Regions from separate parts of the Cupriavidus sp. MPR-AND1C genome, predicted to be linked through region 1. Evidence: riboswitches for the same ligand, from Rfam matches in the RefSeq annotation. Region 1 holds a riboswitch; the other holds the start of a gene.
What was found. A riboswitch is a leader RNA that binds a small molecule or an ion and turns the genes downstream of it on or off. The one in region 1 is predicted to bind glycine.
Positions count from the first base shown of each region.

Region 2: linked by a shared signal. The riboswitch ahead of AC1RWI_RS26250 (D-amino acid dehydrogenase) and the one ahead of gcvT (glycine cleavage system aminomethyltransferase GcvT) in region 1 are both predicted to bind glycine.

Region 1 covers NZ_JBXASU010000023.1:83,548-91,664, reverse strand. The annotation lists gene AC1RWI_RS15270 (UvrD-helicase domain-containing protein) at 1-2,062, opposite strand, end outside; glycine riboswitch at 2,297-2,384, shown strand; glycine riboswitch at 2,406-2,556, shown strand; gene gcvT (glycine cleavage system aminomethyltransferase GcvT) at 2,656-3,795, shown strand; gene gcvH (glycine cleavage system protein GcvH) at 3,898-4,278, shown strand; gene gcvP (aminomethyl-transferring glycine dehydrogenase) at 4,380-7,301, shown strand; gene AC1RWI_RS15250 (DUF421 domain-containing protein) at 7,415-7,957, shown strand; gene AC1RWI_RS15245 (L-serine ammonia-lyase) at 7,989-8,117, shown strand, end outside.
Region 2 covers NZ_JBXASU010000060.1:18,946-27,062, reverse strand. The annotation lists gene AC1RWI_RS26270 (CaiB/BaiF CoA transferase family protein) at 1-951, shown strand, start outside; gene AC1RWI_RS26265 (acyl-CoA dehydrogenase family protein) at 983-2,149, shown strand; gene AC1RWI_RS26260 (Bug family tripartite tricarboxylate transporter substrate binding protein) at 2,241-3,242, shown strand; gene AC1RWI_RS26255 (hydrolase) at 3,620-4,306, shown strand; glycine riboswitch at 4,405-4,501, shown strand; gene AC1RWI_RS26250 (D-amino acid dehydrogenase) at 4,670-5,938, shown strand; gene AC1RWI_RS26245 (DUF3772 domain-containing protein) at 5,956-8,117, opposite strand, start outside.

The DNA.
Region 1 (8,117 bases):
CCTTGAGCCCGGCCAGGCGGTCCTTGGGGCTCATGGCGGGCGTTTCGTCCTTGATCGCGGGGGCCTCTTCGAGCTTCATCTCGCCGATAAAGCGCGAGGGCTCGCAAGAGTAGGTATCGCGGGCGCGCTTGCGCTTCTTGCACCAGCTCAGGTGCAGGCTGCGCTGCGCACGCGTGATGCCTACATACATCAGACGGCGCTCTTCCTCGATCTTCTCGTCGCTCATGTCCTCGTCTTCGCGGCAGTGGGGCAGGATGCCCTCTTCCACCCCGACCAGGAACACGTGCGGGTACTCCAGCCCCTTGGAGGCGTGCAGCGTCGACAGGCGCACCGCGTCGGGATCTTCCTCGCGGCCTTCGAGCATGCTCATCAGCGCCACCGTCTGGGTCAGCTCCAGCAGGTTCTTGCCCTCGTCGCCGAAACCATCGGCGGTGTCGAAGCCGGTGGCCTCCTCGCCCTCGCCCGTCGCCTCGGGCTTGGTGCCCTTGCGCTTGAGCCAGTCGAGGAACTCCAGCGTGTTGGTCCAGCGCGACTGGGCCTGGCGCTCATCGAAGGTGTCGTACAGGTAGGCCTCGTAGTGGATGCCTTCCATCATGTCGTCGAGCACCTGGGTGGCGGGATCGCTGGCCGCGCGCCCGGCCAGGCGCACCATGGCCTCGCAGAACACCCGCAGCGGCTCCAGCTGGCGCGGCTGGAGCTTGCCTTCGATGCCGCCCATCATGGCCGCCTCGAACAACGACACCTTGGCCTGGCCGGCGAAGGTGCCAAGCACTTCCAGCGTGGTGTTGCCCACGCCGCGCTTGGGCGTGGTGATGGCGCGGATGAAGGCGGGATCGTCCTCCGGGTTGGCGATCAGGCGCAGGTAGGCGCAGATGTCCTTGATCTCGGCCTTGTCAAAGAAGCTCTGCCCGCCCGAGAGCACATAGGGAATGCGCTCGCGGCGCAGGATCTGCTCGAACAGCCGCGCCTGGTGGTTGCCGCGATACAGGATGGCGTAGTCGCGGAACTGCGCGCGCCGCTCGAACTTGTGGGCCGACAAGCGGAATACGACCGACTCCGCCTCGTGCTCCTCATCGTTCATTGGGTTGACGGCAATGGGGTCGCCCATGCCGTGCTCGCTCCACAGCTTCTTGTCGAACAGCTTGGGATTGTTGGAGATGACCGCATTGGCCGCCTCCAGGATGCGCACGGTGGAGCGGTAGTTCTGCTCCAGCTTGACCACCTTCAGGTCGGGGAAATCGGTCTGCAGCAGCTTGAGGTTGTCCAGCGTGGCGCCGCGCCAGCCGTAGATGGCCTGGTCGTCGTCGCCCACCGCGGTGAAGGCCGGTGCGCGCAGGTGCGAGCCGCCGGCGAGCTGCTTGAGCAGCTGGTACTGGCAGGCGTTGGTGTCCTGGTACTCGTCCACCAGGAAGTAGCGCAGCCGGTTCTGCCAGCGCAGGCGCACCTCTTCGTTGCGCGCGAACAGCTCTGCCGGCAGGCGGATCAGGTCGTCGAAGTCCACCGCCTGGTAGGCATGCAGCGTAGCCACGTAGTTGCGGTAGATCAGCGCCGCCTGGTGATCGTCGGGGTTGTCGGCCTGGGCGATGGCGGTCTCGGGATCGACCATGCCGTTCTTCCACAGCGAGATGGTGCTCTGCACGCTGCGGATCAGCTTCTTGTCGGTGGAGGCGAGCTGCTCCTGCACCATGCCAAAGCAATCGTCCGAGTCCATGATGGAAAAGCGCGGCTTCAGGCCCACGTGCTCGGCCTCGGCGCGCAGGATCTGCACGCCCAGCGAGTGGAAGGTGCTCACCGTGATCTGCTTGATGGGGATGCGCTTGCCCTCGCGCGTGGTCTTGCCTTCCATCAGCTTGGCGATGCGCTCCTGCATCTCCTTGGCGGCCTTGTTGGTGAAGGTCACCGCGGCGATGTGCTTGGGCTGGAAGCCCTTGTCCTCGATCAGGTGCGCGATCTTCTGCGTGATCACCCGGGTCTTGCCCGAGCCAGCGCCGGCGAGCACCAGGCAGGGGCCGTCGAGGTAGCGAACGGCTTCGGATTGGGCAGGATTGAGTCCGTGGGTCATGCGAGGGCTGGTGGTGGTGCTGGGTGGCGGGATGGCCGGCAAGGCGGGCGCGGGCTTTTGCGCATGGCAAAAGCAGCACATGCACTGGCGCGGCCAAGGCCACGGGTGAAGCCTGCAGCACAGCAAAAGCCATCGGAGCCGCAGATGTTAACACGCCGGCCAGCCGGCCAGCGGCTGCGCCCGGGCTGGCGCGCGAGCGCGTTGACAAGCCCCCGAGGCTGGCTGTAGAGTCGCGCCATCCGACCGGGAGAGCGCGCAGATCTTGCGCCGCCGAAGGGGTATCACCCGAAAACTCTCAGGCACCATGGACTGGTTGGATCGGCTTGCAACATGCACACGATGCACGCCGTACTCTGGAGAGCGGCACCCGCCACTGATCGATTCCGTCGACAGCCTTGGTGAGCGTGCCCACCGAAGGGGCGCGCAAGGCTTGGGTTTCCGGTAAATGGAATCCGCCTTGTAATCTCTCAGGTATCGAGGACAGAGGGGTCATCCGCCGCAGCGGATCTGGCAGCGCTATGGCGCGCCGAATCCTGCGGCGGATGGCCCTTTTTTTGTTTTCGAACCGAGATTTGCCTTCCCCCGAGGATTCCATGACGCTCCAGGCCACGCCCCTCAACGCTATCCACCGCGCCCTCAGCGCCCGCATGGTCGACTTCGGCGGCTGGGACATGCCGGTCAACTACGGCTCCCAGATCGAGGAACATCACGCCGTGCGCACGGATGCCGGCATGTTCGACGTCTCCCACATGTGCGTGGTCGATCTCAATGGCGAGCATGTGCGTGCCTTCCTGCGTGGCCTGCTGGCCAACAATGTGGACAAGCTGCAAACGCCGGGCAAGGCGCTGTACTCCTGCATGCTGGACGAGAAGGGTGGCGTCATCGACGACCTGATCGTCTATTTCTTCGCCGAGGACCACTTCCGCCTGGTGGTGAATGCTGGCACCGCCAACAACGATATCGAATGGATCGCCGCGCGCAACGCCGCCACCAATAGCGGCGTGCGCATCACGCCGCGCCGCGGCGACAATGCGCCCGACGGCGTGGCTCCGCTGGCGATCGTCGCGGTGCAGGGCCCGAATGCCCGCGCCAAGGTGTGGAACGCCTTCCCCTCGACACAACCCAGCGAAGCCCTGAAGCCGTTCAACGCCGTCGTGGTGCAGGACCCCGCCCTTGGCGAAGTCATGGTGGCACGCACCGGCTATACCGGCGAAGACGGGTTCGAGCTGGTGGTGCCAGCCGAGAACGTGGCCGGCCTGTGGGAAAAGCTGATCGCCGAGGGCGTGCGCCCGGCGGGCTTGGGCGCGCGCGACACGCTGCGCCTGGAGGCCGGCATGAACCTGTACGGCCAGGACATGGATATCCACACCTCGCCGCTCAACGCCGGCCTGGCCTGGACCGTGGACTTGCAAAGCGAACGCGACTTCACCGGCAAGGCGGCCCTGGTCGCTGGCGGCAAGACCCAGCAGTTCGTCGGGCTGATCCTGCGCCCGGCCAACGGAAAAGCGGGCGGCGTGCTGCGCGCCCACCAGAAGGTCATCACCCCTGCTGGCGAAGGCGAAATCACCAGTGGCACCTTCAGCCCCTCGCTGTCCCAGTCCATCGCTTTTGCCCGCCTGCCGCTCGACGTTGCGCTCGGCGCCGAGGTGCAGGTCGAGATCCGCGACCGCAAACTCGCCGCGACTGTGGTTAAACTGCCGTTTGTGCGCAATGGCAAGGCACTCGTGAGCTGAAACGCTCGCACCGGTCACAGCGCGCCCGCCGGCGGTTACCCCGTCGAACTTCGACATCCCCCCGGCTGGCGCTGAATAACAAATTGAATCTGGAGCAATCCCATGAATTTCCCCGCCGACCTGAAATACACCGAGTCCCATGAGTGGGTGCGCGTCGAAGCCGACGGCACGCTGACCATCGGCATCACCGACCACGCGCAGGACGCGCTGGGCGACATCGTCTTCCTGGAACTGCCGGAAGTGGGCAAGTCGGTCGGCGCCGGCGACGCGCTGGCCGTGGTGGAATCGGTCAAGGCCGCGTCCGACATCTACGCGCCGGTGGCAGGCGAAGTGATCGCCATCAACGACGCCGCCGCGGCCGCGCCGGAAAGCGTCAATGCCGACGCCTTCGACGCCTGGCTGTTCAAGCTCAAGCCGGCCAACAGCGACGACGTGAACGGCCTGATGTCGGCCGACGCCTATAAGGCCAACGTCGGCGCCTGATGCCAGATCGTCATTCCCGCGCCACGGGAATGACGGATAAAGACTGCCGCGACGCGGACCGGGCCGACCACCCGCCGCACCGCTCCCACGAGATTCTTGCCATGAACGCCCCTTTGCCCATGACTGCCGCCCAAGTTGCCCGGCCCACGCTGGCCGAACTGGAGGCGCGCGACGCCTTCGCCTCCCGCCATATCGGCCCCGACGCCGCCGAACAACAGCACATGCTCAAGGTGCTGGGCTATGACAACCGCGCCGCGCTGATCGACGCCGTCATCCCCGCCGCCATCCGCCGCCGCGACGGCATGCCGCTGGGCGAGTTCACCGCGCCGCTGACCGAAGAAGCCGCGCTGGCCAAGCTGCGTGGCCTGGCCAGCAAGAACCGCGTGCTCAAGAGCTTTATCGGCCAGGGCTACTACAACACGCTGACCCCGGGCGTGGTGCTGCGCAATATCTTCGAGAACCCGGCCTGGTACACCGCCTACACGCCCTACCAGCCCGAAATTTCCCAGGGCCGCCTGGAAGCCATGCTGAACTTCCAGCAGATGGTGACCGACCTGACCGGCCTGGACATCGCCAATGCGTCGATGCTGGATGAAGGCACGGCGGCCGCCGAGGCCATGACGCTGCTGCAGCGCGTCAACAAGCACGCCTCCACCACTTTCTATGTCGCGGACGACGTGCTGCCGCAAACGCTGGAAGTGGTACGCACCCGCGCGCTGCCGCTGGGCATCGAAGTCAAGGTTGGCCCCGCTGCCGAAGCGGCCGGTGCCCATGCCTTCGGCGTGCTGCTGCAGTACCCCGGCGTGAACGGCGATGTGGCGGACTACCGTGCCATCGCCGACGCGGTGCACGCCGCTGGTGGACTGGTGGTGGCTGCCGCCGACCTGCTGGCGCTGACCCTGATCGCCGCGCCCGGAGAGTGGGGCGCCGACGTGGCGGTGGGCAACTCGCAACGCTTTGGCGTGCCGCTCGGCTTTGGCGGCCCGCACGCCGGCTACATGGCGGTCAAGGATGCCTTCAAGCGCTCCATGCCCGGCCGCCTGGTGGGCGTGACCATCGACGCGCAAGGCAACAAGGCGTATCGCCTGGCCCTGCAAACGCGCGAGCAGCATATCCGCCGCGAAAAAGCGACGTCGAACATCTGTACGGCACAGGTGCTGCTGGCCGTGATGGCCTCGATGTACGCCGTGTACCACGGCCCGCAAGGCCTCAAGCGCATCGCCCAGCGCGTGCACCGCCTGACGGCCACGCTGGCCGGCGGCCTGGAGCAACTGGGCTACGCGCGCACCAACGCCACCTTCTTCGATACGCTGACGCTGGAAACCGGCTTCAACACCGAAGCCCTCCACGCCTCGGCCACCGCGCGGGGCATCAACCTGCGCCACGCCGGCGCCACCCGCATCGGCATCTCACTGGACGAGACCGCCTCGCGCGAGGACGTCGTCGCCCTGCTGGAAATCTTCGCCCACGGCAAGCCGGTGCCCGGCTTCGATGCACTCGAAGCCGCCGCGCAAGACGCGTTCCCGGCCGGCCTGGCGCGCCAGAGCGCCTACCTGACGCACCCGGTGTTCAACACGCACCACGCCGAGCACGAAATGCTGCGCTACCTGCGCATGCTGGCCGACAAGGACCTGGCGCTGGACCGCACCATGATCCCGCTGGGCTCGTGCACCATGAAGCTCAACGCCACCAGCGAGATGATCCCGGTGACGTGGCCCGAATTCAGCAAGATCCACCCGTTCGCGCCGCTGGACCAGACGGTCGGCTACCGCGAGATGATCGACCAGCTCGAAGCCATGCTGTGCGCCGCCACCGGCTACGCGGCGGTGAGCCTGCAGCCCAATGCCGGCTCGCAAGGCGAATACGCCGGCCTGCTGATCATCCATGCGTACCACGCCAGCCGTGGCGAAAGCCACCGCGACATCTGCCTGATCCCGTCCTCCGCGCACGGCACCAACCCGGCGTCGGCACAGATGGCCGGCATGAAGGTGGTGGTGGTGGCCTGTGACGAGAACGGCAACGTCGACCTGGAAGACCTGGCGAAGAAGGCCGAGCAGCACAGCAAGAACCTCGCCGCGATCATGATCACCTACCCGTCTACGCACGGCGTATTCGAGCAGGGCGTGCAGCAGATCTGCGACATCGTGCACAAGCACGGCGGCCAGGTCTACGTCGACGGCGCCAACATGAACGCCATGGTCGGCACCGCCGCGCCGGGCCAGTTCGGTGGCGACGTGTCCCACCTGAACCTGCACAAGACCTTCTGCATCCCCCACGGCGGTGGCGGCCCGGGCGTTGGCCCGGTGGCGGTCGGTGCGCATCTGGCTGACTTCCTGCCCAACCAGGACAGCGTGGGCTATCGCCGCGACGACCAGGGCATCGGCGGCGTGTCCGCCGCGCCGTTCGGCTCGGCCAGCATCCTGCCGATCTCGTGGATGTACATCGCCATGATGGGCTCGGCCGGCCTGACCGCCGCCACCGAGAACGCCATCCTGGCCGCCAACTACGTGGCGCGCCGCCTGTCGCCGCACTTCCCCGTGCTCTACACTGGCCAGCACGGCCTGGTGGCGCACGAGTGCATCCTGGACGTACGCGCGCTGCAAAAGACCACCGGCATCTCCAACGAGGACGTGGCCAAGCGCCTGATGGACTACGGCTTCCACGCCCCCACCATGAGCTTCCCGGTGCCGGGCACGCTGATGATCGAGCCGACCGAGAGCGAGGCCCTGCACGAGCTGGACCGCTTTATCGACGCGATGATCGCCATCCGCGCCGAGATTGCCCGCGTGGAAGACGGCACCTTCGACCGCGAGGACAACCCGCTGAAGAATGCGCCGCACACCGCCGCCGTGATCACTGCCGACGTGTGGGAACACAAGTACACGCGCCAGGAAGCCGCCTACCCGGTGGCCGCGCTGCGCACGCAGAAGTACTGGCCACCCGTTGGCCGTGCGGACAACGTGTACGGCGACCGCAACCTGTTCTGCGCCTGCGTGCCGATGAGCGAGTACACCGAAGAGTAAGCTGGCATGAGGCCGGGGCGGCTGCGCGTTGCGGCGGCCCCGACGCATCGCCCTCGCGCTATGCTCTGTGTGGATGCGCGGCCACCCGGCCGTGCCCGGAATGCGGAGCACGCATGTGGAATCTCAGCGCCCCATGGTGGGAATTCGTCCTGCGCGGACTGATCGTCTACGGCAGCCTGCTGGTGCTGCTGCGGCTGTCCGGCAAGCGTCAGATCGGGCAGCTTACCTCGCTCGACCTGGTGCTGCTGCTGGTGCTGTCCAACGCCGTGCAGAACGCCATGAACGCCGGGGACAACTCCGTCACGGCCGGGTTGATCCTGGCGGTGACGCTGGTCGGCGCCAACCTTGTGCTGGCGTGGCTGAGCTGGTGCAGCCGGCGCTTCGAGAACGTCGTCGAGGGGCGCCCGCAGGTATTGATCCACGACGGCATGGTCTTCGGTGACGTGATGAAGCGCGCCTTCGTGACCCGCGACGACCTGCACAAGGCACTGCGCCATGCGGGGTGCGAGCGCGTTGCCGATGTGCATTTCGCGATCCTCGAGAACGACGGCACCATCAGCGTGCTGATAAAGAAAGACGTGCCACCCCCGCCGCCCGATGCGGCGGGTTCGCTGTGGCGCGCCCCCATCAATCAGGACACGGACGCGCCGGTCTGACCCCGGCGCGAGCCAACCCCAGGAGCCTACCGTGGCTGTCAGCGTCTTCGACCTGTTCAAGGTGGGCATCGGCCCATCAAGCTCGCACACCGTTGGTCCGATGCGCGCCGCGCTGATGTTCGCCCAGGGCCTGGCGCGCGACGGCCTGTTGCCGCAGGTG
Region 2 (8,117 bases), on a different contig from region 1:
GCTGCGCTGCGCCGCCTGATCGCCGGCGCCGATGTGCTGATCCACAACATGCGCGTGGCCGCCATCGAGCGGCTGGGCTTTGGCTACGGCGCGGTGGCAGCGTTGAACCCGCGCATCGTCTACTGCGTGGCCACCGGCTTTGGCCAGGACGGCCCGCACCGCGACAAGCCGGCCTTCGACGACATCATCCAGGCCGCTTGCGGGCTGGTGTCGCTGGGTTCCGTCGCCGGCAGCCGGCCCGAGTACGTGCCTAGCCTGATCGCCGACAAGACCACCGGGATGGCGCTGGCCAACGCGGTGATGGCCGCGCTGCTGCACCGCGAGCGCCACGGCAGCGGGCAAGCGGTGGAAGTACCGATGCTGGAAACCATGGCCAGCTTCGTGATGGCCGAGCACCTGGCGGGGTTGACCTTCGAGCCCGCCACCGGCGCGGCCGGCTATGCGCGCCTGCTGCAGGGCGGGCGGCGGCCGGCGCAGACTGCGGACGGCTGGATCTGCGCGCTACCGTACACGGACCGCCACTGGAAGGCCTTTTTCCACGCCGTGGGCCGCGATGACCTGGGTGACAAGTACAACATCGCCAGCCGCGCGCAGCGCAACGCCCATATCCGCGCGCTTTACCAGCACCTCGCGGAAATCACGCCGACCCGTACCACAAAGGCGTGGATGGCGCTGTTCGAGACGCTGGATATCCCCGCCACGCCGATCTATGCGCCGGACGAATTGCCGACGCATCCGCACCTGGAGGCGGTCGGGCTGTTCCAGCAGACCGAGCATCCCACCGAGGGCCCGTTGCGCGAGATGCGGCCCACGGCGCGCTTCTCCGCCACGCCGCTGTCGCTGCGCCGGCACGCGCCCACGCTGGGCGAGCACACCGATGAAGTGCTGCGCGAAGCCGGACTAGCCCCTGAAGACATCGCCCGGGTGACGGGCGGCCGGGACGCCGCCTGAAGCGGCACGCAAACAATCAAGGAGATATTGCATGAACTTCGTACTGGAAGACGAGCACCAGATGCTCAAGGATCTGGTGGCGCGCTTTGTGCGTGAGCAGTTGATCCCGCTCGAAGCGGGCGTGCTGGCCCGCGAGGCAGAGGGCGGCCAGCTTACGCTGTTGCCGCAGGAGCAGGACAAGCTGGACGGACTCTCGCGTGAGCTGGGCCTGTGGGGCCTGGATGCGCCGGCCGAGATGGGCGGCGCCGACTTGCCAGTGGTGGCCATGGTCGGCGTCAACGAGGAGCTGGGCAAGACCGTCACCCCCTACGACCTGCCGCCCGATTCACCGAACCTGCGCATGCTGCTCAAGACCGCCGACGCGGCCCAGCGAGCGCGCTACCTGGAACCGTACGCGCGCGGCGAGACCATCTCCGCCATCGCCATTTCCGAACCCGGTGCCGGCGGCGACCCGGCCATGATGACCACCCGTGCCGAACGCGACGGCGACGACTGGGTGCTCAACGGCCGCAAGATCTGGATCAGCCGCGCTGCCCGCGCCGACTGGACCATCGTGATGGCCGTGACCGACAAGGCGCGCGGCGCCCGCGGCGGCATCTCCGCGTTTCTGGTCGACCGTGGCACGCCCGGCTTCAAGGTGGAACGGCGCATCCCCATGATCGGCGGCGCCTCCACCTACGAGGTGGTGCTGGAGGACTGCCGCGTTGCGCACACGCAGCTGCTCGGCGTGCAAGGCCAGGGCTTCGCGCCGATGCAGGCACGGCTTTCCAGCCGGCGCGTGCAGATGGCGGCCTGGTGCATTGGCCGCGCCCAGCGCGCGCTGGACATGCTGTGCGAGTACGCGCCGCAGCGCCGGACCTTCGGCGCCGCGCTGGCGGACCGGCAGGCAATCCAGTGGTGGGTGGCCGATGCCGCCACCCGCATCCACGCCTGTCGCCTGATGACTTACGAGGCCGCGGCACGCATTGACGCCGGCGACGAGGCGCGTACCCAGGTCTCGATGATCAAGGTATTCGCCACCGAGATGGCCTGGGACGTGATCGACCATGCCATGCAGGCCTTTGGCGCGATGGGCATGACCAAGGAAATGCCGTTGCAGCAGATGGCCAACGAGACGCGGTTGATGCGCATCTACGAAGGCCCGTCCGAAGTGCACCGATGGGTTATCGCGCGGGATCTGCTTGGCCTCAAGCGTTAGCCCGCCGCCAAAGCGAATCACTGAACCACGGAATCACAGACGCACCCGCACTGGCGGAACCCACTGCCAGGCGCAAGACCAAGGAGACAACATGACCCGAACCGTGAACGGTTCCCGGCGCCGCTTCGCCATCCTGGGCGGCACCGCCGTCGCAGCGAGCCTGGCAGGCGCGCCGTTCGTCGCGCTGGCGCAGCCGCAGGCATTTCCCACCCGGCCGATCCGCTTTATCGTGCCGTTCCCGTCAGGCAGCGGTACCGACATGACCGCCCGCATGTTCGCCAAGAAGATCGGCGAGCTGACGGGGCAGGGCGTGGTGGTGGAGAACAAGCCGGGTGGCAACGGCTTTATCGGCGTGCAGACGCTGCTCAGCGCGCCGGCCGACGGATACACGGTGTTTATCGGCAGCAACTCCACGCTGTCCACCAATGCCGCCACCTTCCGCAAGCTGCCTTACGATCCGCTGACCGACTTCACGCCCATCACGCTGCTGTCGCGTGGGCCATGCCTGATCATCGTACCGGCCAGCTCGCCGTACCACACGCTCAGGGCGCTGGTGGAGGACGCGCGCAAGCGGCCCGGCGCGCTCAACTACGGCACCGGCTCGGTGTCGTACACCCTGTACAGCGAATGGCTGAACGAGCAAAGCCGCATGAAGACCACCGGCGTGCCCTACAAGGGCGCGGGCGACGCGATCAACGGCGTGATGGCCGCCAACGTGGACTTCGCCGTGGTGGATGCCAGCGGCGCGATTGAGCTGGTCAAGGGCGGCAAGGTGCGCGCGCTGGCTTACACCGCGCCCCAGCGCTCGCCGCTACTGCCGGGCGTGCCGAGCGCGGCCGAAGCCGGCGTGCCGGACTTCCTGGCCTATAACTGGGTGGCAGCGGCGGTCTCCGCCAGGACACCTGCGCCCATTGCGCAACGCCTTGGCGAACTGTTCGCCCAAGCCGGCGCCGCCGATGACGTCAAGGAGTACTACCAGCGCCAGTCCACCTCGCTGATCCTGTCCACGCCGGCAGAACTTCGCGACTACCAGAAGGACGAGATCGCGCGCTGGAAGCGGCTGGCGGCGATCGCGAAGATCGAGCTGCAGTAAAGAGTGCGCGGAGACGATGGCGGACACCAGATCCGTTGTCATCGGGTCGCCACCAGAAAGCCGGCGCACGCCGGCAGCCCCCCCTCGCAGAAGTCCGCATTGCGCTCGGTGGCCATGGCCACCGAGCCGCCGCCGATATCGCGGCGGCTGTGCGCTCGCCAAGGCTGCGAGTCTCGCGTGGCCCGATGTCCGTGGGGCATCGCCAGGTTCTTCGAAATATCAATCAATAAAATTGAATAAGTTATCCGACGAATTCATCACATCGTCGGCCGGCGCTGCCATAAAGTTCAACCCATGGACGGATCGACGCCAAAGACGACGTTCTAAATAATTCAACCAGATAGCCAGATAGCCAAACAGCCAAAGAGAGAGAAATCATGACCAACGCCAAGCTCGAAGTCCTGACCCCGCAAAACAGCCAGCTGATTTTCATCGACCACCAGCCGCAGATGGCCTTCGGCGTGCAGTCGATGGACCGCCAGGCGATGAAGAACAACGCGGTGGGTTTGGCCAAGGCAGCCAGGATCTTCAATATCCCCACCACCATCACCACGGTGGAGAGCGAGTCTTTCTCCGGCTATACCTACCCCGAGCTGCTTGACGTATTCCCCGGCCAGCAGACGCTGGAGCGCACCTCGATGAACTCGTGGGACGACCAGAAGGTGCGCGACGCGCTGGCCGCTAACGGCCGCAAGAAGATCATCGTGGCCGGCCTGTGGACCGAGGTCTGCAACACCACCTTCGCGCTGTCCGCGATGCACGACAGCGACTACGAGATCTACATGGTGGCCGACGCCTCCGGCGGCACCAGCAAGGAAGCGCACGACTACGCCATGCAGCGCATGGTGCAGGCCGGCGTGGTGCCGGTAACCTGGCAGCAGGTGCTGCTCGAATGGCAGCGTGACTGGGCGCGCCGCGACAGCTATGACGCCGTGATGAAGCTGGTCAAGGAACACTCGGGCGCCTACGGCATGGGCGTGGACTATGCCTACACCATGGTGCACAAGGCCGCGCAGCGCACCGCCACGCCGCACGAGTCGATCGCCCCGGTTCCGGCCCGCTGAGATTCGCGCGCTGAACCCGCAGGAAACTTCCCCAGGCAGTCAGACTAGTGCTACAGTTCCAAGCCATGCCGCCTGGTACTGCCGGGCGGCATCATGCAAAGTTGATATCGGGAGAGACTGCCTGGCCAAGCGCCGGGCGGCGCCGAAGGAGCAACCGCCCCGGAAACTCTCAGGCAAAAGGACCGGTATCACGTTTGAACTCTGAAGAACCCCGGCGCTCGTCAGCCGGCGGTACCGAAGGAGCAAGCGATCCCCGCCACCCCCAAAGTGGCGTATCGTGAATCTCTCAGGTCAAGGACAGAGGGGGCGTCTTTTGCGCATGCCGCGCAAGAGGCCCCCATCCGACGTCCTGGAACCATAGAGATGAAGACAATCGCCGTTATCGGTGGTGGCATCACCGGCGTGACCACTGCCTACGCGCTCGCCAAGCGCGGTTTCTCGGTCACCCTGCTCGAAAAACACCGCTATGCCGCCATGGAAACCTCGTTCGCCAACGGCGGCCAGCTTTCCGCTTCCAACGCTGAAGTCTGGACCCACTGGTCCACCATCCTCAAGGGCATCAAGTGGATGCTCAAGAGCGATGCGCCGCTGCTGGTCAACCCGCGCCCCAGCTGGCACAAGCTGTCCTGGTTCGCCGAGTTCATCGCCGCCATTCCCCACTACCGCAAGAACACCATCGAGACCACGCGCCTGGCGATTGCCGCGCGTGACCACCTGTTCTCCTGGGCGGCGGCCGAAGGCATCGATTTCGACCTGAAGAAGGAAGGCATCCTCCATATCTATCGCGACAAGGCGGGCTTCGAGCACGCCGGCAGGGTGTCGAAGCTGCTGGCCGAGGGCGGTCTTGCGCGCCACGCCGTCACGCCGGAAGAAATGCGCGCCATCGAGCCGACCCTGGCCGGGCAGTACTACGGTGGTTATTTCACCCAGAGCGACTCCACCGGCGACATCCACAAGTTCACCAGCGGCATGGCCGCGGCCATCGACCGCCTGGGCGTGCGTTGCCTGTACAACCAGGATGTCCAGTCGGTCAGCACCGATGGCCGGCAGGTCACCATCGTCAGCGGCGACGGCCGGCAGGCCGAATCGCGCGTGTTCGACGGCGTGGTCGTCTGTGCCGGCACTGCCAGCCGGGCGCTGGCGGCCAGCCTTGGCGATCGCGTCAACATCTATCCGGTCAAGGGCTATTCGATCACCGTCAACCTGAACGACGCGCAAAGCCAGGCGGCCGCGCCCGTCGTGAGCCTGCTTGACGACGAGACCAAGCTGGTCACCAGCCGCCTGGGCGTTGACCGCTTCCGCGTGGCGGGCACGGCGGAGTTCAACGGCTATAACCGCGACATCCGCGCCGACCGTATCCGTCCGCTGGTGGAGTGGGTCAACCAGTGCTTCCCCGGTGTCAGCACGCGCAGCGTGGTGCCCTGGGCCGGCCTGCGGCCGATGATGCCTACCATGCTGCCGCGCGTGGGCCGGGGCCGTGCGTCCTGCGTGTTCTACAACACCGGCCACGGCCACCTGGGATGGACGCTGTCGGCGGTCACCGCGGACATGATCGGCGATGTGGTGCAGCAAGCCATGGGCGCCAGGCGTGCGCATGGCGTGCAGGAACCGGTGGCGCTGGTGACCCCGTAAGGGGCCGGCAGGGCGCGTTACGCGCCAAGCGCGGCCATATTCTCCACCCGCAAGGTCTGCGGGACCGACAGCGAGATATCGGCCGCGCGCAGCCGCTTCAGTATCTCGAACAGCAGGTCGCTCTTGGTCGCGGTGGCGATTCGCGGGCTGCCTACGTAGCCCGTCACGCTAAGCGTGATCCCGTTCGGCGCCAGCTGGCTGAACGTGACGGATGGCGCGGGCTTGTCGAGGATCGCCTCATTTTCCCGATAGGAGTCGAGCAGCAGTTCGCGCACCTGTTCAGGATCGATGTTCAACGGGAAGGTGAGCAGCAGCGTGGCGACGCCTTGCGTGCTGTTGCTCATCGTCACGTTGCGCAGGTTCTGCGAGATCAGCTGCGAGTTGGGCACGATCACGGTCGAGCGGTCGCCCAGCAGGATCTCTGTTGCGCGCACGTTGATGCGCTTGATGTCGCCTTCCACGCCGCCGATGCTCACCATGTCGCCGACCTTCACCGGGCGCTCGGTCAGCAGGATGAGCCCAGACACGAAATTCTTGACGATCTCCTGCAGGCCGAAGCCGATGCCCACGGACAGCGCGCTGACGATCCAGGCCAGGTTTTCCCATCTGACGCCCAGCAGCGACAGCGTCAGCAACACGATCAGCACATAGCCGATGTTGCTGAACAGCGTGATGAGCGATGCGCGCAGGCCCGCTTCCATGCAGACCTTCGGCAGGAGTTCCGCGTCCAGCCAGCGCCGCACCGAGCGCAGCAGGCAGGTGCCGACCGAGAGCGCGATGACCGCGTTCAGGATGCGCTCGGGCATGATGTTGAGGCTGCGCAGCCGCTCGCCGCCGAGCATCGTCAGCAGGCTGTTGAGCAGGTCGCTCGGCGTGGTGCCGAAGCCGCCGGTCAGCAGCGCGATGACGGCCACCAGGAGCAACAGGCTGGTGCCGATCCCCGAGAGCACCGTCGACGCCTGCGCGAGATGGCTGTCCCCGAGTCCGAACAACTGCTTGATGACCTTGCCGCTTGGATGGTGCGCGCTGAACACGCTTTCGCAGACGTCGCGGGTCAGTTGCGTCAACAGGTACAGGCTGCACAGGACGATGTCGATCCAGACAAGCTCGTAGGTCAGGAAGCGCGCGAACGTGATGTAGCCGATCAGCAGCGCCATCAGCGAGGCGACGACCGTCACCGTTACGCCAGCGTGGATCAGGCCGGCGAAGGTGGAGCGCGCTTCAGGCCGCTCGCCTGCCGCGGCGAGCTTCGTGCGCACACGGTTGGCGCGCAGCAGCGCCGCGCCGATTGTCAGTACCACCACAAGCGATACCAGGCCGCGGCCTAGCAAGGTCACCTGCAGGCTTGTGTCCGCGGTCCGGTTGAGTTGCTCGAGCGTGCCGGCGATCAGCAGCAGGCCCGCGAGGACACTTGGGAAAGGACGCATCGCCAGCGCGACCTTGTCGGCGAGCGCCGGCACGCGCCATGAGGGATGGTGCGTGCACAGCAATGCCCGTCCCAGGCCCGCGATCAGCGCGCTCGTCAGCGTCAGCTTGCCGAGTTCGCTGATCAGGTCCTGCACCTGAGCTGGCAGTTCGCCCGGCGGGACGAAAGCAAAACACACAACCTGCACCGCGATGGCGGTCGCCGCAACCGTCGCGAGTACCGTGGCAAGCGCGAGCGCGCTGCGCCGCAGCCGGCTCTCGGGCAAGCGCGTCAGGCAGAACCATGCCAGCGCCCGCTCGATCAGCCGTCGGCCGATGGTCCAGACGCCGATCGCAAGCAGCAGAAGCAGGGCGGTGACCGTCTGCCGCCCGGGCTGCCAGGCCATGCCCCACAACGGGGTGACTTGCCCCATGAACGCGCTCAGCCGCTGCTGGTCCTCCTGGCTCGGCGCGAACAACGGCTCCCAGAATGCCGTGCCGAGAATGCTGGCCGACCGCAGCGCGAGCTGGTTCTTCAAGCGGCTGCGCTGCAGCTTGGCGATCTGCTCGCTCAGGTTGGTGACATTGCCCTTGACCTCGGCCGCTTGCTTCAGTCCGCTGTCCAGTTGGGCCTTGCGCGCGTTCAGGTCCGCCCGCTGCTGTGCGACAGCAGCCGCCTCTGGCGTGGTGCCGGCGGCGGGCGGCGGCCCGAGCACGTCGAGCTGTGCCTGCAACTGCGCGCGCTGGGGCGTGAGCGCCGCGCTCAGCTTGTCGA